DNA from 4 places in the Thalassospira marina genome. Region 1 is predicted to be linked to each of the others. Evidence: predicted binding sites of a transcription regulator. Region 1 holds the regulator's gene; each other region holds the start of a gene.
The links. The regulator PhoB, encoded in region 1, activates phosphate uptake and scavenging genes when phosphate is short. The targets are predictions, from matches to a motif close to TNTCATAAAACTGTCA.

Region 2: CSC3H3_RS06200 (DUF3644 domain-containing protein) is a predicted target of PhoB. The motif match lies at 1,976-1,991, and genes of this name have one in related genera.
Region 3: pstS (phosphate ABC transporter substrate-binding protein PstS) is a predicted target of PhoB. The motif match lies at 1,789-1,804, and genes of this name have one in related genera.
Region 4: phnD (phosphate/phosphite/phosphonate ABC transporter substrate-binding protein) is a predicted target of PhoB. The motif match lies at 3,150-3,165, and genes of this name have one in related genera.

Annotation. Positions count from the first base shown of each region.
Region 1 is NZ_CP024199.1:3,711,467-3,716,584, reverse strand. It holds gene pstA (phosphate ABC transporter permease PstA) at 1-255, shown strand, start outside; gene pstB (phosphate ABC transporter ATP-binding protein PstB) at 257-1,063, shown strand; gene phoU (phosphate signaling complex protein PhoU) at 1,084-1,815, shown strand; gene phoB (phosphate regulon transcriptional regulator PhoB) at 1,820-2,518, shown strand; gene CSC3H3_RS16945 (cation:proton antiporter domain-containing protein) at 2,704-4,476, opposite strand; gene CSC3H3_RS16940 (calcium/sodium antiporter) at 4,980-5,118, shown strand, end outside.
Region 2 is NZ_CP024199.1:1,368,490-1,373,607, reverse strand. It holds gene CSC3H3_RS06205 (GNAT family N-acetyltransferase) at 55-639, shown strand; gene CSC3H3_RS06200 (DUF3644 domain-containing protein) at 687-1,883, opposite strand; gene CSC3H3_RS06195 (LysR family transcriptional regulator) at 2,032-2,964, opposite strand; gene CSC3H3_RS06190 (carbon-nitrogen hydrolase family protein) at 3,047-4,051, shown strand; gene CSC3H3_RS06185 (MetQ/NlpA family ABC transporter substrate-binding protein) at 4,146-4,946, opposite strand; gene CSC3H3_RS06180 (methionine ABC transporter permease) at 5,011-5,118, opposite strand, start outside.
Region 3 is NZ_CP024199.1:1,259,923-1,265,040, reverse strand. It holds gene pstC (phosphate ABC transporter permease subunit PstC) at 1-472, opposite strand, end outside; gene pstS (phosphate ABC transporter substrate-binding protein PstS) at 580-1,629, opposite strand; gene ubiV (ubiquinone anaerobic biosynthesis protein UbiV) at 2,076-3,032, opposite strand; gene ubiU (ubiquinone anaerobic biosynthesis protein UbiU) at 3,029-4,006, opposite strand; gene ubiT (ubiquinone anaerobic biosynthesis accessory factor UbiT) at 4,006-4,911, opposite strand; gene CSC3H3_RS05625 (LysR family transcriptional regulator) at 5,046-5,118, opposite strand, start outside.
Region 4 is NZ_CP024199.1:805,385-810,502, forward strand. It holds gene phnE (phosphonate ABC transporter, permease protein PhnE) at 1-349, opposite strand, end outside; gene phnE (phosphonate ABC transporter, permease protein PhnE) at 343-1,152, opposite strand; gene phnC (phosphonate ABC transporter ATP-binding protein) at 1,149-1,946, opposite strand; gene phnD (phosphate/phosphite/phosphonate ABC transporter substrate-binding protein) at 2,032-3,000, opposite strand; gene CSC3H3_RS03585 (DeoR/GlpR family DNA-binding transcription regulator) at 3,241-4,071, shown strand; gene fumC (class II fumarate hydratase) at 4,463-5,118, shown strand, end outside.

The sequences.
Region 1 (5,118 bases):
ATTGGTATGGCCCAGGCACTGGGTGAAACGGCACCGCTGCTGATGATCGGCATGGTGGCCTTTATTGTTGATATTCCGGGCAGTGCGATGGATGCGGCAACGGTTCTTCCGGTGCAGATCTATCTGTGGGCAGACAGCCCCGAACGCGCCTTTGTTGAAAAAACCTCTGCGGCGATCATGGTATTGCTGGCTTTCCTGATCCTGATGAACGGGTTGGCCGTGTTCCTGCGCAAGAAATTTGAACGGAAGTGGTAAAATGGCTGTTGTAACTGCTGACGCAATGACAAACGCACCGCACACGCGCGGCAAGTCCAAAATGGCGGCCCGCGAACTGAACCTGTTCTACGGTGATGCCCAGGCGCTTTATAATGTCGATCTTGATGTTGTCGAACGCGAAGTCACCGCCCTGATCGGCCCGTCGGGCTGTGGTAAATCCACGTTCCTGCGTTGCCTGAACCGCATGAACGACACCATCGATGGCGTGACCATCAATGGCAAGGTCACCCTTGATGACCGCGATATTTACGATAAATCGATCGACGTTGTGCAGCTTCGCGCCCGTATCGGCATGGTGTTCCAGAAACCGAACCCCTTCCCGAAATCGATTTTTGATAACGTGGCCTATGGCCCGCGTATTCATGGTCTGGTCAATTCCCGCGACGAACTTGACGAAATCGTCATGACCTCGCTGGAAAAAGCCGGCCTGCTTAAAGAAGTTAAAGACCGTCTTTCCTCACCGGCAACCGGTCTTTCCGGCGGTCAGCAGCAGCGCCTTTGCATTGCGCGTGCGGTTGCTGTCAGCCCTGAAGTCATTTTGATGGATGAACCCTGTTCCGCGCTTGACCCGATCGCGACCGCCAAGGTCGAAGAACTGATCGACGAGCTGCGTTCGAACTACACAATTGTCATCGTCACTCACTCCATGCAGCAGGCCGCGCGTGTGTCGCAGCGCACGGCTTTTTTCCACCTGGGTAAACTGGTGGAAGTCGGCGAAACGGACCAAATCTTTACCAACCCGCGAGACGAACGGACCAAGGGTTACATCACTGGTCGCTTCGGCTAAGCCGGGCAGGAGGTAATTCGATGAGAAAAGAAGAAAGCCATATTGTCAGTTCATTCGATGATGAACTGACCCGGTTGAACAATATCATTTCCCAGATGGGCGGCCTGGCCGAAAGCCAGCTGATTTCGGCGATCCGCGCGATTTCCAAGCGTGATTCCGAACTGGCTGAACAGGTCATTGTTTCCGACCTGCGCATCGACAAACTTGAACAGGAAGTTCAGGATTTCGCCGTTCGCGTTCTGGCACTGCGCCAGCCGATGGCCGATGACCTGCGCCAGGTTGTGACCGCGCTCAAGCTGTCAAACGATCTTGAACGTATTGGCGACCTTGCTAAAAACATCGCCAAACGTGCCCAGGTTCTAAACCAGATCCCGCCGATCCGCCCGGTTCAGGTCATTCCGAACATGGCCCGTCTGGCACAGGAAATCATCAAGGACGTTCTGGACGCCTATATCGAAAACGATGCTGAAAAAGCACAGCGCGTTTGGGCCCGCGACCAGGAAGTCGACGATATGTACAATTCGCTGTTCCGCGAATTGCTGACCTACATGATGGAAGACCCGCGCAATATTACCGCATCGACCCATCTTTTGTTCATTGCCAAAAACATTGAACGCATCGGTGACCATGCCACCAACATTGCCGAAACGATCTATTACCGCATCAAGGGTGAAGATCTGCCGGTTGATGGCCGTCCCAAAAATGATGCTGCCAATTTCGCTGTGATTGAACCCAACGAGGCAGGGGAATAACAGGATGGATCCTACGGTTCTTATTGTCGAGGATGAAGCCGCCATCGTCACGATGCTGCGCTACAACCTCGAACGGGAAGGCATGAATGTTGTCGAAGCCGGTGACGGGGACGAAGCCCTGAAAATCATGGCTGAAACCCATGTTGATCTGGTCCTTCTGGACTGGATGCTGCCGGTCATGTCCGGGATCGAAGTATGCCGTCAGATCCGCCGTAAACCTGAAAGCCGCGATTTGCCGGTGATCATGGTGACCGCGCGTGGTGAAGAAGGCGACCGTATTCGCGGCCTCGATACCGGGGCCGACGATTACGTGACCAAACCCTTTGCCATTGGCGAATTGCTGGCCCGTATCCGTGCGCTTTTGCGCCGCTCCGGCCCGGCGCAACCACAGGGGCAGTTGATCTATTCCGATATCGAAATGGATCTGGCTGCGCATCGCGTCAATCGCAGCGGTAAACCCATCCATCTCGGGCCGACGGAATTTCGTCTTCTGCGTTATTTCCTGGAGCATCCGGGCCGGGTTTTCTCGCGCGAACAGTTACTTAACGCTGTTTGGGGGCCGAATATCTATGTCGAAACCCGCACGGTGGATGTGCATATCCGTCGTCTGCGCAAAGCCCTGAACGATGTCAAAGGCACCAAGGACGTTATCCGCACCGTTCGCGCGGCCGGTTATGCCCTGGATGATGACGCGGCTGCCTGATCGGCCTTTTTATTTATCGTAATTGTGACAGAATTTCGCAATTTACACTGAAAATACAAGGCCCTGTCACATTGGCAGGGCCTTGTTTTATTTCTGCTGGCAAGTTGATATTCAGCGCCGCGATGTATGTTGTCAGGCAAATGACACTGGCTGCTGTTCATGGGCCTTGGTTCTCGGCCCAGCATCTACGCTTTGTTACCGGCCCCGGTGCCTTTGGTGCCCACAGGGGCCGTTTTCGTTGCGGAGGCGGATGAATGTCCTGACGACCGCGGGGCCAGTTCATTCATCAGCAGCATGTCCGCCCGGCGGAATTTGGCAATTTCAGCATCAATTTCATCCTGCGGTACATCACAGGCTGACAGCACATGGTCCGACAGGCGCAAACCCGTTTCCAGCACTTCGGGGATGGCAGCATTGGCACCGCTGCGCGACAGGGCACCAATATGGGAAATATCCTGTGCGCGGGCGAAAATCTTCAGATGTGGGTAATGCTGGCGCAGCAATGCCACGGTTTTTTCGGTTTCATGCGGCGAACCCATGGCAACGGCGGCAACATGGGCCTGTTCTGTGTGGGCTGCCCGGAAACTTTCCGGCCTGGAACCATCGGCGAAATAAACCGGCAATCCTTCGGCCCGGCCGCGAGCCACCTGTTGGGCGTCGGATTCCAGAACGATAAAGGGAATGTTGCGGGTTCTTAACAACCGTGCCAGCACCCGGCCAACACGCCCGCAGCCGATAATCAGCACATGGTGTTCCACACCTTCGGTATGGGCTTCAATATCGCCAAGCTGGTCGGTTTCACGCGGATGCAGGATATCTTCCAGCTTTTTGCCCAGGCTGATCAGGCTGGGTGTTACGGCCATGGAAATGGCAACAATCGGCACCAGAATGGCGGCAAGTTCGGGGGTAATGGCACCGTTTTGGGCGGCCAGTGTAAACATCACAAAGGCAAATTCGCCGCCACCGGCCAGCCCCATCGCAATGCGGATCGAAACCGCCCGGTCAAACCGGGTTGCCAGCGACAGCACAAACAGGATCGCCGCCTTTATCAATAGAAGGGCAACCACGCCCATAACCACCGTAATCGCGTGGTGGTACACCACCCCGATATCGACCGACATGCCCACCGACATAAAAAACAGCGACAGAAACACCCCACGAAACGGGGCAATGTCTGCTTCGATCTGGTGGCGAAATTCGGTTTCGGCCAACATCACACCGGCAATAAACGCACCCAGCGCCATGGAAAGCCCGGCCATTTCCGTAAGCGTACTGGCCGCCAGCACGGCAAACAGGGTGCCAATGGCAAACAGTTCGGGGTTATGCAGGGCGGCAATGGCGCGAAACATCGGGCGCAATAAATATCGCCCGGCCAGCAATAACACCGCAACCGCCCCAACTCCGGCCAGGATGCTGACCCAGGGGCTGGTGGTGCTGGTGGTGTTGCCTGCGGCCTGCACCATAATCAGGAACGGGCCAACCGCCACGTCCTGCAACAGCAAAACCGCAAGGGCTGCGCGGCCAAACCGGGTGTGAAGCTGGCGTTCATCGGAAAGCTGTTTGAGGATAATCGCGGTCGATGACAAAGCCAGCGCGCCGGCAATCACCAGCGCACTTGGCAGTGGCAGATCAATCGTCATCAGCGCGACAAAACCGATGCCCAGCGTGACAATAATTTGCAAAACACCAAGGGCGGCAAATTTACCGCCAATCACGCGCAACCGTTCACGCGACAGTTCCAGCCCGATCATGAAAAGCAGGAAAACAACGCCCAGTTCGGCAACGGTGGAAATGTCCCTGTTGCTGGGAATAAGCCCCAGCCCGAACGGCCCGATCACCAGCCCGCCAATCAAAAAACCAATGATGGAATTGGCACGCAGGCGCTGGGCAATAGGCACTGCAATCACCGCAGCACTTAAAATCAGGAACAGCTCGAACAGCACATTGCTATGGGGCATGAATAATTATCCAGGGGCGTTGAATTTCAGGCCAGTCACCAAACGTTCCCGGTTATTCTTACCATAGCGCAATGCAATGAAAAAACGATGTAAATCTGGGATATGGATTTGCCGATGGCGACGGTGAGGGCAGCGAAAATCGGGCAGGGCGAATTGATCAAAATCGATGGCTGGTGGCGGTGCCGTTGTGGGCTGGCAGTGAACCTTTCGGATTTTTGGATGCCGGGGGTAACAAGAAATTCCGCACCCGTTTCTGGCAGGAGAAACACATGACCCGCCCAATTGCCATTGTGCTTTGGGGCGATACACATATCTATTGGCACATCGCGCGACAGCAGGCTGTGTTTTAGGTAACAACGCCAAAATATGCCCCTGTTCAAGCCGGTCTTTGTGCCGTTATCTGGGGGGAGATTGCTTGCGTTTGCGGGGTGGCAATGCCATCTTGCGCGGCAGCGCCCGGTAAACAGGGCGCAATTTTTTTAATGATAAATGGCGGACCGGTTTTGGAACAGCTTATACCCTATTTGCAAATCGTTGGCGGACTTGTTCTTTTGACGGCCGGGGGCGAATTCATGGTGCGGGGCGCGGTGGGCCTTGCCCTGCTCATGGGGATTTCCAAGGTCATTGTCGGGCTGACAATTG
Region 2 (5,118 bases), 2.2 Mb from region 1:
GCCGCACAAATACCCGCCCCGCATGTGGCGGGTATTTTCATATGCGGGTACCCAATGCCAAATGCTGCGAATAATCCGGTTTTGATAAAACATCATCGCATCACCCTGCGCGATTTTACGCCTGCTGATTGCGACGGCTTTGTTGCCTATCAAATGGATGCCCGCTATCGCGCCCTTTATAACCAGCCCGACAGCCCCGAAACCCGCACCACCAGCACCGCACTTTTTGAACGCTTTTTGGGCTGGCAGGCCGAAACACCGCGCAAAAACTTCCAGATCGGCATTTTTGATGCCAAAAGTGACGAAATCCTGGGCTGCATTGGCCTGCGCCAGCAAGATATGCCCGCCCATGTCGCAGTTATGGGGCTGGAACTGGCCCCGGCCTGCTGGGGGCGTTATCGACTGGCGCTAGATGCCATCAATCTGATGCTGGATTACGGGTTTAACCAACTGGGCCTTGGCACCATTACTGGCTCCACCGGCAATGGCAATCGTCGCATCACCCATCTTGCCACCTGGTTTGGCGCCACGCTGACGCAAAGCCGCCCCGGCCCGGACTGGATGACCCAAAAGGGCTGGCACGAAGTTGACTGGTCGCTAACCCGCGAAACCTGGCTTGCCAAAAATAATTTTAAATAAAACACATACCCACACTTTGTTCACAAAACAAACGTGCACCATGAGAATTATCGAACAGATACCTTCTTCAACTCGGAAAACTCCGCATCTGATGAAATTTTCTCCACAACAAAGTCAACCCACGAATCATTATATGTATAATCACCATGAGATCTGTGAAAAATACAAAAATCCTTATTAGTTAGCCCACACTCCTTAGATCCAGATGTAGGTCGCACCTTATAACGCCGCCATGCTTGGGTATGATTATAAGATGTAAACTCCCGCCCCGACTTCTCTTTTATCATTTTGGCAGCTTGTGAAGGTTTATGAGGATATTGATCGTCAGCGATCACTCGTTTTTCTAAAACGCTATGGATTTTTTTACCTTCTTCTGAGCCAGGTTGAATAAACTCAAAATAAGCCTTACTTTTTGAGGCATGATCGAGTGTATAAACAACACGGAACCTATAACTCAAATCACGCCTTTCATCTTCACTCAATCGGTTATGCAGATCAGCGTTCAAGGTTTCAATATGTTCAGGCACATCGAACTTCTGAATCTCAATAGCTTGAGTAAAATCCAACCTCGAAAACTGCAAAGCGATTGAAAGCTCGTTTTGAAGAGATAGTCTTTCACCAAACAGCTCACAAATCGATTTATCAAAATTCAAGCAATTCGCTTGGAAAAGAGAAAAAAATTGCCTATCTGCATGCCGCAAAATCTTATGCTCGACATTATGTCGGATATCAATCATATCCCTGATATTGTTAGCCACGCCCCGTGACAAAGGAAAATCTCGACGTTTTATCATTTGAGACAAGAGCAGAGTCCGACCATCCTTGCCTTCTATTTTTCCAATTTTCCGCTCAAAATATTCATGAAGCAAATATGTCCACGCTATGTTGGACTGAACGGCAAATTGTTCTGTCTTAAATTTTAAAGTAGGGCTATTGAAACTTTGAACAGCTAAAATCATTGCTTCTCGAGAACGAATTAATCTCTCATCGTCGTAGAAATTTAGCCCCGTCACTGGATCATAAGATTTTTTCTTAACAATAAAGAACTCAACGTCATCATCACTAGCAGGAACAATTTCTTGATTCTTCTTGACTTCGGTTATCCGGGCACTATTGATGGTGGCAACTCTTTCCCGATTCAACAAATACTGAATATCTTGATTTCGCCACCCACGCGAAAGCAATGCCTTTACAATTGGCTTCTCTTCAGCTGTTAACGTGCCCTCTTTGTTTTTTTTTGCCATTCACGCCCCCCAAAAATTCCGACCACAAGCGCAGACTATTACTCAATAGAGTACATTACTATGAAACATATCCCATGAAATAAAACTCAAAATTTAATAAAACTACAAGCTTCTTTGTTAAAGAACCTCGTCTACAAACAATTACCTGTTAAATGCTTACATTCTCATTCACTGCATCACGAACCAGCCCGCGCATCCAGGCGATGGCGGGGTCGTCCTGCATTTCACGGCGCCAGACCAGCGAAACCGGATAGTGCCCCAAATCCAGTGGTGGCGGGCATATCTGCAAACCGCTGATCCGTGCCAGCGTCATTGCCGCATGGGTCGGGATTGTTGAAACCGCCGCCACGCCGCGCAAAAACGATGGTACGGCGGCAAATTGCGTCAGCCCGGTCTGGATATTGCGACTGCGACCCAGTGGGCGCAGTTTTTCATCCACGATGCCTTCCCGCCCGGAATAGGAAATCAGGATATGGGGCAGTGCCAGATAATCATCCAGCGACAAGGGCAGATCACAGCCACATGCCTGCGCATCAAAAAGGCAGGCATAGCCCGATTGCGACACCTGTTCGGCCATCAGCCAGGAGCGTTCCGGCGGGCGGGCAATAACGGCCAGATCAAGCTCGCCGGTATCGAGCATTTTTTCCACGGTATGGCGGTTACTTTGATGGAAGGATACCGAAACATTCGGCGCATCGCGCAATAACCGCTTTGATACGGCGGGGCCTACTGCCAACTGAAAATCATCCGACATACCCAACGAAAAATGATGCACGGCTGCGGCAGGGTCAAAATCCTGCCCGCTGGCAAAAGCACCCCGAATAAGCAGTGCGCCCTGTTCAATGCTTTTTGCCATTTCAATGGCGCGCGGGGTCGGCTGCATGGCCCCGCGTGTACGCACAAATAACGGGTCACCTGCCGCCTCGCGCAAACGTGCCAATGCAGCACTGATCGCCGACTGGCTCAGCGATAGACGGTCCGCCGCACGCGAAACACTTCGTTCCTGCCAGATCGCCATAAAGGCAATGGCCAGGTTAAAATCAAAACGCGCAATATCATTTAGATTAATAGTTTGAACCATAAACACCAATTTGACTGATAAAATTTCCCCCGTCAAGATGACCGGCATCCACAAACCCCGTCCCGCAACCAGCAGGTTTTCCATGTCGCAACCGTCTTCAAAAACCCATTCTTCATCGCAACATCGTGTTGCCGTCATTCAGGCCGGGACATCGCTTTTCGATACGCCACGCACGCTGGAACGCATGTCGGCCCTGTGCGAGGAAGCCCGGCAAAACAGTGTCGAACTGGCCGTTTTCCCCGAAGCCTATGTGGGCGGATACCCCAAAGGCCTGGATTTTGGCGCGCGTGTTGGCACGCGAAGCGAAGCGGGCCGTGACGATTATTTGCGTTACTGGAAATCCGCCATCGAAATTCCCGGCCTGGAATGCCGCACGATTGGCAGCTTTGCCGCCAAAATGAAGGCCCATCTTGTCACCGGTGTTATTGAACGCGACAAAGGCTCACTTTACTGCGCGGTTCTGTTTTTCGGCCCGGATGGCAGCCTTTTGGGCAAACGCCGCAAATTGATGCCCACCGCCAGCGAAAGGCTGGTATGGGGTCAGGGCGATGGGTCCACCCTGCCGGTTTTCAAAACCGACATTGGCAATATCGGCGCTGCCATTTGCTGGGAAAACTACCTGCCGCCATTGCGCCAGACCTATTATAACAAGGGCATCAATATCTGGTGTGCGCCCACTGTTGATGAACGGGAAATCTGGCAAACATCCATGCGTCATATCGCCTATGAAGGCCGCACCTTTGTACTTAGCGCCTGCCAATATATGACCCGGGCTGACGCCCCCGAAGATTACGACTGCATCCAGGGCAACGATCCGCAAACCGCCCTGATCCGGGGTGGTTCCGTGATCATCGACCCGATGGGCACCCGCCTGACCGAACCGGTTTATGACCGCGAAGCCGTTATCTGGGCCGATATCGATACCGACCAGTGCATTCGTGGCCGCTATGATCTGGATGTTGCCGGCCATTATGCACGGCCCGATGTGTTTTCGCTGCGCGTTAATGAAACGGCATTTCCATCGCAATCGCCGCTATCTGTGGTGGAACCCGTCGCACCGGAAAATACGGACTGTGCCGACGCCTGAACCGGTTAAAGCTGGTTAAAACCGCCGCACAATAAAAAATCCCGCAAGGTGCAAACCCTGCGGGATTTTTTGTCATGAAGGCGGGTCGTGCGGATTATTCAGGAAGTTTGAATACCGGCAGGACCGAACCCTGATACTTGGTTTCGATGAATTTACGGATCGATTCATCGTGATAGGATTCAACAAGCGTCTTGACCCACGGTGCGTCTTTGTCCTGGGTGCGGGTAACAATCACGTTGGCATACGGGCTGTTATTGCCTTCAATCGCGATTGAATCCTTAATCGGGTTCAGGCCGGCTTCCAGCGCGTAGTTGGTGTTAATCGCCGATGCATCCAGATCGGTCAGCGAACGCGGAAGCTGTGCGGCATCAAGTTCGACAAATTTGATGTGTTTCGGGTTTTCAATCACGTCAAGCGGGCTGACCGAAAGACCGGCTGCCGGATCAACCTTGATCAGACCCTGGGACTGCAGCACCAGAAGCGCGCGACCACCATTGGTCGGGTCGTTGGGAATACCAACTTCCGCGCCGTCTTTCAGTTCGCTCAGATCCTTGATCTTGTCGGAATAAATGCCCATCGGGGTCAGGATGTTATAACCAACCACCGAAAGATGATAACCGCGATCCTTGATCTGGTTATCCAGATAGGGTTTGTGCTGGAAGCTGTTGGCCTGAAGGTCGCCATCATCAAGCGCCTGGTTCGGAATCACGTAATCCGAAAAGCTGATGATTTCGATATCAAGGCCCTTTTTGGCCGCAACCTTGGCGACCTGTTCCATGACTTCTTCGTGCGCACCCGGGGTGACGCCAACTTTGATTTTTTCATTCGCCAGTGCCTGCCCGGTCAGGGCAGCGGTCAGAACGGCAGCAGCCGTCAGTTTAAGCAGAAACCGCATGGTAAAACTCCTTGTTTACTGTGGTGTTTTGCGGGAATTCAAAAAGATAAAACGAAAAAAGCGATCAGATATTGCGTTTGTCGGCCTTGCGCGCCAGCCAGTCACCCAGGCTTTGCACCAGTTGCACCACCACAATCAGGGTGACGACAACGGCTGCCATCACATCGGGGCG
Region 3 (5,118 bases), 2.1 Mb from region 1:
TGGCAAAAAGCGGCCCGATCACCGGAAGCGGTGCCAGATTGGCCATAACCCAGCGCTGGATGACGGTGCCAAATGTCGGGGCGAAAACAAACAGGCCCCACATGCCGTAAATGATACTGGGAATGGCAGCGAGCATTTCAATCGCCACACCCACCGGGCGGGCAATCCAGGCTGGGGCAAGTTCGGTCAGGAAAATGGCAATGCCAAAGCTGACGGGAACACCGATCAGAAGCGCTATAACAGCTGTGATCAGGGTCTGGATGATGGCGGGAAGCGCGCCATAAACATCCGTGACAGGGTTCCATTCGGCGCTGATGAAAAAGCCCAGCCCCTGGTTTTTGAGCACCGGAATACTGCCCACCACCAGAAAAGCAAGAATGGCCACCAGCAGGACCAGAACGAACATTGCCAGCCCGAATGTCAGGTTATGAAAACCACGATCAAATGCCGGTCTGAACTGTTTTACGGACACCGCAATAAACCTGTTTTTTAGGGAAAAATATAACGACCTTTAAAACACCAAAGCCCGCCGCCGAGATCGTTCGGCGGCGGGTTGGTCAGGTAAGTTATGCAGCAAACTTACCAGATCTTCTTGCCATCGCTGCCCTTGACGTCGGCGGTCCAGGTCTTTTCAACCATGTCGACGACGTTTTCCGGCATGGCGACATAGTCAAGCTTGTCGGCAATGTCGCTGCCATTCTTGAAGGACCAGTCAAAGAATTTCAGAACTTCTTTGGCGGTTTCGGCATTGTCCTGGGATTTGTGAACCAGGATGAAGGAAGCAGCCGTGATCGGCCAGCTTTTCGCACCCGGCTGGTTGCCGAGGATCAGGTAGTAACCCGGTGCATTTGCCCAATCGGCATTTGCAGCTGCTGCGGCAAAGGAACCGGCAGTCGGGGAAACGAATTCGCCGTCTTTGTTCTGCATCTGGGTATAGGCCAGGTCATTCTGCAGAGCGTAGGCATATTCAACATAACCGATCGAACCGTCGATCTGTTTGGTGTAGGAAGCAACACCTTCGTTGCCCTTGCCACCAACGCCGACCGGCCACTGAACCGATTTGTTAACTCCGATGCTGTCTTTCCATTCCGGGCTGACGGCAGCGAGGTAGTTGGTGAAGTTGAAGGTGGTACCTGAACCATCCGAACGTTCAACAACCGAAATGGCTTCTGACGGCAGTTTCAGATCCGGGTTCAGATCGGCAATTGCCTTGTCGTCCCATTTGGTGATTTTGCCAAGATAGATGTCGGCAAGAACCTGACCGGAAAGCTTAACGTCGCCGCCTTTGATCCCTTTGATGTTAACAACAGGAACAACGCCGCCCATGATCATCGGCCACTGAACCAGACCTGCTTCATCGAGCTCTTCTTTGGTCAGCGGTGCGTCAGATGCGCCAAAGTCAACGGTGCTGGCTTTGATCTGCTTGATGCCGCCGCCCGAGCCGATCGACTGGTAGTTCATCTTGACACCGGTTTTTGCTTCATAGGCTTCGGCCCATTTTGCATAAACCGGATAGGGGAAGGTCGCACCGGCACCAGAAATTTCGGTAGCCTGTGCCGAAGCAAATACACCGGCAGCCATCAAAAGAGCAGCACCACCCAGGATGCTCTTCTTAAACGTCGTCAGCATGTAGTTCTCCCAATCACCGTAACGGCAAAATCAAAAAATCAGGAAGATTTGACTGTCGGCCGGATGCCGAAACCAAACTTCTGGAATGAATTTTCGCCCCGGCTTGCTGTCTGCCGTTGCGATGGCGCAGAACCTACACCCGGATTTTTCGATTTTTTCCTACAGTTTTGTGAAATCGTTCACACATGAGGGAACCAGTCCGTGAAACACCAGAACCTATGGTTCAAAATTAATTCGATAACAAAAACAAAGCACAGGCTAACATTTCTGCGAAAAATTCATAAAAACAGCAACTTGCCCGACAGGCTGAAACGCCAAAACTGAAACCAAAAGAAAAGCCTGTCACTGTGAAACAGATCACAATGACAGGCTTGGGCTTCTTGTATTTTCGCGAATTTTAAGGTCCGAAACAAATCTGTTTGTCACATTTCGGGACCAAAACCGGATTATTCCGACTGGAACTGCCCCGGAATCCGGTAAAGATCGGCGCCGGGAATGGCATGCAGGAATCCATTTGCAAGGTTGATATCCCCCGCCACGGCCAGGATTTCGGCACGGGCTTCATCCGGGGAAATTCCACCAGTCAACAACCGGCGATAGAGGGTGACAATCGCCACCATGTCGCACCGATGCGGCGACAGGCGGAACAGGCTGACGCCCATTTCACGCAGATCAGCCATTTCTGCTGAAAGCTCCAGATAGCTGCCAGAAAGCGTTTGCAGGCCATTCACCGCAAGGAATGGCGCGCCATCAAGGGTATCAACATCCATGCCGTCGGGCATATTGCCGCAGACATACCGGCAACCATCCTTATGCAGGCCATTGGCACGCGCGGAATAACACCGGGCCGAAATAGCCAGCGGCACACGGCCAAAAACCTGCATTTCCATTTCGGCATCGCGCCCGGCGGCACACAAGCTGGCAATCGAGGGCTCGGGCAGCTCCCACGGCAGGGCAATGCGGGTGGCACCCCGTTCGATCATGTAACGCAGCGTGCCTTCGTTATAGATATTCACATATGGCCCAACCATATGGGGCCGCCCGCCCAGAACACCAATTGTTGACAGGTCGTTGGCCTCGATCAGGATATCGGGCAGTTCGACCAGATCGCGAATCATGCCAACTTCCCGATCCCCCATGACAAGTGCCAGGGATGAATAAACAACCTGTTTGCCTGCGCGCTGAAGCCTTTCAATAACGCCGGGCCATTCGCGGTCAAAAAACGGCATGCGTTTGGCGCAAACAACTTCACCCACATGCACAACATCAATATCGGCTTCATCGGCGATGCGGGCGTAAAAATCGCGCAGATAATCGGGCTGCCAGTGAAACAGAACCGGGCCCATCACCAGCCGCGCGGGGGCTGGCATTGCGGGTTTTAACGGGGAAATTTCGATGCTCATTGCCAGGTCCTTCGATAGGCGCCGGTGGTGTTGCTTTGGCCTTCGGTCATGTGTGAAAGCTTGCTTTCGCTGGTGGCTTGGCCTGCCGCGATCTGGTCAAGCGCGCGGCGGAAGCTGCCCACGACCTGCGCGATATAGGCCTTGCCGCGCTGGCGACCTTCAATTTTAAGCGCGGTTACACCGGCTGCGGCCAGTTCGGGCAACATGCTGGTAACATCCAGGCTGGTGGGTTCTTCAAACAGGTAGCCCGCCTTGCCCATGGCGCGAAACCGGCCCTTGCACAGGGTGGGATAACCCACCGTTTCCGATGCCCCATAAACATTGATGGTGAAATCCCCCAGCCGGGAAATGGTGGCATCGCCGCGTTCTTCGTAATGCACATGGTGGGCGGGCGAACATACCCCGTTCATATTGGGGCTTTCACCCGTGGCATAGGAGGATAGCGAACAGCGCCCCTCGGCCATCACGCACATGCCACCAAAAGCGAAAACTTCGGTTTCAACGCCGATTTGCCGGTTCAGGCTGGCAATTTCATCAAGCGATAAAACACGCGGCAACACCACGCGACGCACACCAAATTCACGGTGATAAAAACGGATCGCCTCGACATTCGATGCCGATGCCTGCACCGAAAGATGCAGTCGCGCATCGGGGTGGCGGTCACGCGCATAGCGAAGCAGGCCGATATCGGCAAGAATGACCGCATCCACACCAATGGCAACGGCATCATCCACCGCCTTGTGCCACAACGATTCGTTACCTGCCGTGGGATAGGTATTGCAGGCCAGGTAAACATGCGTTCCGCGGGAATGGGCAAATTCGGTTTCGGCGGCCAGTTCTTCGCGCGAAAAATTCAGGCCGGGGAAATTACGGGCATTGGTTTCATCGCGAAAGCCGCAATAAACCACATCCGCTCCCGCTTCGACGGCGGCGCGCAAACTGGCAGGTGTACCCGCCGGACATACAAGTTCCATTAAACTGCTCCGCCCTGGTTAAGGTGATTGTTCTGGTCCATCGCCGGCATTGAAAAATCGTCTTTGGTGGAATTGGCATAATCCGCCGCGCTAAACCCCGGTGCGGTAGTGACTCCTGCACCGGCAGCATCCACGTCCGCATCTGTCGCACTATTTAAAGGCGCGGCACGCATACGGGCGGGTTGGCGGCGGCGTATCTGGGATTCGGCGCTGGCAAGGCGCAGGGATATATCCTCGACCCGGTCCTGAAGCCCTGCTTGTTTTTTGTCAGTCGGCCCAGCAAAGGCATGGGTAAACCGCGCCATGTCGCGGTCCAGGCGATGATAGCCGCGTTCAGCAACGGCCAGGGCACGGCGGGCAACCGGGCCCAGCATGCCGAAACTTTCAATAACGGCGCGACGAATATCAATCGTTTCACCATCCAGCGCATTGCGCAGGGCAACGACAATATCGGTACGGCCTTCAATTTTCAGGGTGCGGGAAAAAAACAGGGCATCGCCATCGGACGTGCCTTCCAGCAACTGCAACAATGCAGGCAATGGACCGATGATGGTGGCCTGTGCCACCGCACGGTCCTCTGCGGTGGCACGGCGCAACACCGACTTTACCGGGTCCAGCCGCAAATAAAGATCCATCCCCAGATCAACCGGCGAAACAACAATGCCAATACCAAGACCTGCCGTTCTACCGGGCTGTTTTGCTTCATCCGCCCCCGATGGCGACGTGCCAACGGACCGGCCACCTTTCAGGTTTTCGGGACCAAAACGGTCAAACACGGCGGGATGGCGCGATTGCATGGTGGCAATCGCATGGGCAAGAACACGATCGATCAGCCAGCCGGGCAAGGCCGCCACAACCGGCCCCAGCAACAAAAACGGCGTAAAAGCCGGACGCGCAACAGGCAACGGATTTTCTCCGGTTGGAATGGAAACCGGCACATCGTAAATCCGCGCTTATCCGCTGCGTTGACTTCTATCAAATCATTGAAAAATATGATTTTTTGTTATTTTAATTAAAGGCGTATCGCCCGGATATCGCATCAAAGCTGGAATTCTTCGGCAATACCGCGCGATGCATCGATCAGGGCATTCATCACCAGGCGCACCCGTGGG
Region 4 (5,118 bases), 1.6 Mb from region 1:
ATTTGTTTGGCGTTGTGTTTTGGGCTGCAATCAGCGCCACCGGCAATGACAGGAACACCGCAAAAAACGTGGCGATGGTCGCGATATTGACGGTTTCAAGCAGGGTGATGGCAATGTCGTGCCAGCCATCTAGTGAAGGCGGAAACATGCGGGCAAAAAGGTCGCCCATCTGTTTGGGGGCATCCCACAACCACGGCCAGATGATGTTGATGGTTGAAAGCGACCAGACAAGGGCCAGTGCCACAAGGGCGGTCAGGCCAAAACGGGTCCAGCGGTCTTTGGTCGAATATTTGGACCATTCGCGCAGGGCAATGGCGTCGGGGCCGGTTTTTTGTGTGGTGGCTACCATAGGTTCCTCCGGATCCGTCCGCTAATTGCTTCGCTCACCAGAATAACGCCAATGATGCAAAGCGTGATGGCCAGCGCAAAATCATAATCATACCGGCCAAACGCATTCAGCAGAGTTGACCCAATGCCGCCTGCACCCACAATGCCGACAATCGCCGATGCGCGCAGGTTGCTATCAAGCTGATAGATCGAAAGGCCGATCTGGCGGGGCATGATTTGCGGAATAACGGCGTAAAGCAGGGTGACAAGCGTACCGCCCCCGGCGGACCGGATGGCTTCAACCTGGCCCCATTCGATTTCCTCGATCCGTTCGGCCAGCATTTTGGCAACAAAACCGATGGAATAGACCGTTAAGGTCAAAATGCCTGCCAGCGGGCCAAAGCCAACGGCCTTGACGAAAATGATGGCAACAATCACCGGGTGGAAACTGCGCGCGACAATGATCGCGCCACGGCCAATTATGTATAACCAGCGCGGCGCAAGGTTGCGGGCGGAGGCAAAGGCAATGGGAACAGACAGGGCAAGACCCAGCAATGTCGAAACAATTGCGATCTTGATGCTTTCCATAAAGCCGTCAAACAGCAGCCCGCCACGGGTAAAGCTGGGTGGGAAGGCACCCTTGAAAATACGCATCGCACGCGGAATACCCTGCTGGATGCGGTCCCAGTCAAAGGGCAGGCTGGAAAGTGCCCACCATACATAGGCCAGAACGCCGATAATCAGCGCCCAGCGCAAGGCTGGATTGGCTATGAAGGCAGGTTTCTTCCAGCTATACCCCGTCCGGGTTTGAGCGGTGGTGTTCATCGTGCCGCAACCTCGCGCAAATGGGTGCTGCTTTGGGCGCCATCGCGTTCTTCGGCCGGGACACCGGCATAAATTTCATCCATTGCGTCCTGGTTCAGATCGCCCGGTTTGCCATCAAAAATGATGCGGCCAAACCGCATGCCAACAATGCGCTGGGTATATTCGCGGGCCTCATTAACATTGTGAATGTTGATCAGAACCGGCAAATGCAGCTCGGATGCCAGGGCACGCAGCAGTTCCATAATCTGTTTGGATGTTTTCGGGTCCAGCGATGCGGTGGGTTCGTCGGCCAGCAGGATTTCGGGTTCCTGCATCAGGGCGCGCACCACGCCCACACGCTGGCGTTCCCCGCCCGAAAGCTCATCTGCGCGTTTATTGGCATAATGGGCAATGCCCACCCGTTCCATCAAATGAAAGGCGCGATCAATATCTTCCTGCGGGTAGCGGCGCGTCATTGCGCGCCAGGTTGGCAAATATCCCAACCGGCCCGATTGCACATTTTCCATAACCGTTAAACGGTCAATCAGGTTAAAGCCCTGAAATACCATGCCAATACGGCGACGAGCCAGGCGCAGTGCCTTGCCTTCCAGTTTGGTCAGTTCGGTGCCGTTCAACTCGATCGAGCCTGATGACGGTTCCACCAGTTTGTTGATGCAGCGTAGAAGCGTGCTTTTGCCCGCGCCCGATGCACCAATGATCGAAACAACGCTTTCGCCGGGGACTTCAAGGTTCAGGTTCTTCAACACTGCCTTTTCGTCGCCATAGCGTTTAACAAGTTCCTTGATACGCAACATTGCGTTTCCCCTGTGACAGATACCTGGCCGGGGCCCGGCCATGCAGGCTGGCCCCGGTAACGACAGGCAAATTGAAAGACTGGCGTTATTTCAGGTTGTCAGGGGTGTATTTGACACCGTTTGCGGCCTGGATTTCGCGAATGACGTCCCAGTCTTCCTTGTAGGTGACCGGTACGAATTTCGAGACGCCCTTGAATTCTTCGCCCAGTGCCGTGCCCTTCATGTCAAAGGTAAAGAAGGCTTCCTTGATCTTTTCGATCAGTTCGGGCTTCAGGTTATAGGCATAGTTGAACGATGTGGTCGGGAAGGGTTTGCTTTCGTAAATGATCTTTACGTCGTTCGGATCATAAAGGTCGCGCTGGACCATGCGTTCAACCACTTCGGATGCGACCGGGGCGGCGTCATAGTCACCGGCAACTACACCCAGGATCGACTGGTCGTGCGAGCCGGAATAGACAACTTCATAATCCTTTTCCGGGACAATGCCCTGGGCCGGAAGCAGCGCGCGTGGTGCCAGATTGCCCGAATTTGACGTTGGCGATGTATGGGCAACGCGCTTGCCTTTCAGATCGGCCAGCGTGTTGATGCCGCTATCAACGCGGGTATAAAGCTGCAGGGTATAGCCAAACCGGCCATCATCGCCGCCCATCAGCGCAAACGGAACTGCACCGGCCAGATTAACGGCAAAGGGCGTCGGCCCGGTGGAAAAGCCTGCAACATGCAAACGGCCGCTACGCATGGCTTCAACTTCGGCCGAATTCGACTGAACGGCAAAAAACTGCACATCCTTGCCGGTTACTTTTTCCAGATGTTCCAGGAACGGTTCCCAGATATCGGCATAAACCGCCGGGTCTTCGACCGGGGTATAGGCAAAAACAAGGGTGTCGGGATCGACGGTTTTATCGGCTGCTGGCGCATCTGCTACCAGGTCGCCATCCATGTCGCAATACATGGCATCAAGGTCGCCACGCGCGACGCAATCCTCGGCGGCGGATGCGCTGGTGGGGGCAGCCATAAAGCCCATCATGCCAACCGCAGCCAGCAATGTGGTCATCTTCAAACTGTTGGTTTTTTTCGCATACGAAAACATTTCTGTGGAGCCTTTCTTCCCTGTAACGCTGCAAAAGCGCGATTTTAAAAGTTGTTTTGTTGGTTTTATTGTTGTTTTTATCAACATTATAGAGCGTCAAAAAGTTTGGAAAGCAACATAAAACTGTAACAAACCGTTACAGAGACAAATGCTAATATCCCTGAAAACCCGCGTTATCAGGCCCCTTTCCCGGAGGAATGGCATTTGCGTATCGGAAAAAAAGAGCGGCAACACCGCATTTTGCAGGAATTGCAAATTCACCCACATGTGAGAGTTGCCACATTGGCCGAGCGATTCGATGTGGCAACTGAAACAATCCGCCGTGATCTTGATGCATTGGGGCAGGCAGGGCTGCTGATGCGCGAATTTGGTGGCGCTTCGGCGCGGCCGATGGGCCATCAGCCCGATCTGGCCCAACGTCAGTTAGGTGCGGTTGCCGGTATTGACCGCATTGGTGCGCTGGCAGGCAAAATGGTGCAACCCGGCGAAGTCATCATGATTGATGCGGGTTCAACCGTTACCCAGATCGCGCCCTATCTAGCCGGTATTGCCGATATTGCGGGCAGTGCAAATGGGCAGAAACGCACGATCCTGACCAATTGTTACGCTGTGGTACATGGCATGGGCGAACAGGCCCTGATTGATGATGTCATTATGTGTCCCGGCCAGTTTGATCCGCGTGAAAATGCGGTTTACGGGCATGACACGGTCGATTTCCTACGCCGTTTTTATGCCAACCGGGCCTTTATCGGGGCGTCTGGCCTGTCATCGATTGGTTATAGTGATGTGAACCGCAAGGCCGTTGCCGTGAAACGGGCGATGATGGAACGTTCCGATGAAACCTGGCTTTTGGTGGATCACACCAAATTTGAACGCCGTTATCTTGAAAGCATCGGCCCGTTTAATGACCTTGCCGGTGTCATCACCGACCGCACCCCGCCCGATGCCTTGCGCGATGTGCTTGCCAAAGCCGGTATCAACCTGATCGTGGCTGACGAAACCGCTGATATCCCCGAAATGCAGGCTGCCGGTTAATCCTTGATCCTCCCGTTCTTCTAGCTCTCCCTTCATCTCTCTCCACTCTCCACTCTCCACTCTCCACTCTCCACTCTCCATTCTCCATTCTCCATTCTCCATTCTCCATTCTCCATTCTCCATTCTCCATTCTCCATTCTCTCTATTCGCCTTCTTTCCTTTCCAGACCTGCCATTTGGCTGCCGGTTTTGCCGTGCGGTTTGGCTTTTTCTGTCTGTTTGCTGTTTTTCTTTGCGCGGCTCCGCCCGGTGCCAGATATTTGCATTGTTTGTATTTTTTCGTGCCGGGTGCTTTGCGCTTGGCATGACTGCGACCCATATTGCAGGGCAACAAACCAATGCCGCCGGGTTCCCGCCCCGGTCAGTATCTTCTGACACGGAGGAGTTTTATCGTGACCAAACAAGCCAGCACCCGTACCGAAAAAGACACCATGGGTGAAATTCAGGTGCCTTCGGACCGTTACTGGGGCGCACAGACCCAGCGGTCGAGCGAGAATTTCCGCATTGGCGGCGAAAAAATGCCCGAAGCCCTGATCCGTGCCTTTGGCCTGCAAAAGCTGGCAGCCGCCCGTGCCAACCGGGCACTCGGCAATCTGGAACCGAAAATTGCCGATGTTATTCAGGCGGCCGCCCGCGAAGTGGCCGACGGTAAACTGTCCGATCATTTCCCGCTGGTGGTTTGGCAAACCGGGAGTGGCACGCAAACCAACATGAATGCCAATGAAGTCATCGCCAATCGTGCCTGTGAATATCTGGGGGCACCGCTGGGCCAGCGTGAGCCGGTCCATCCCAATGACCATGTCAATCGCGGTCAATCCTCGAATGACAGTTTCCCGACTGCCATGCATATCGCCGCCGTGGTCGAGATCGAGGAACGTTTAAAGCCCGCCCTGCGCCATTTGCGCGAAACCCTTGAAACCAAAAGCCGCGCCTTTGATAAAATCGTCAAAATTGGCCGCACCCATATGCAGGATGCCGTGCCTCTGACATTGGGTCAGGAGTTTTCGGGTTATGCCGCGCAAATCGAACTTGGCCTTGATCGCATCGA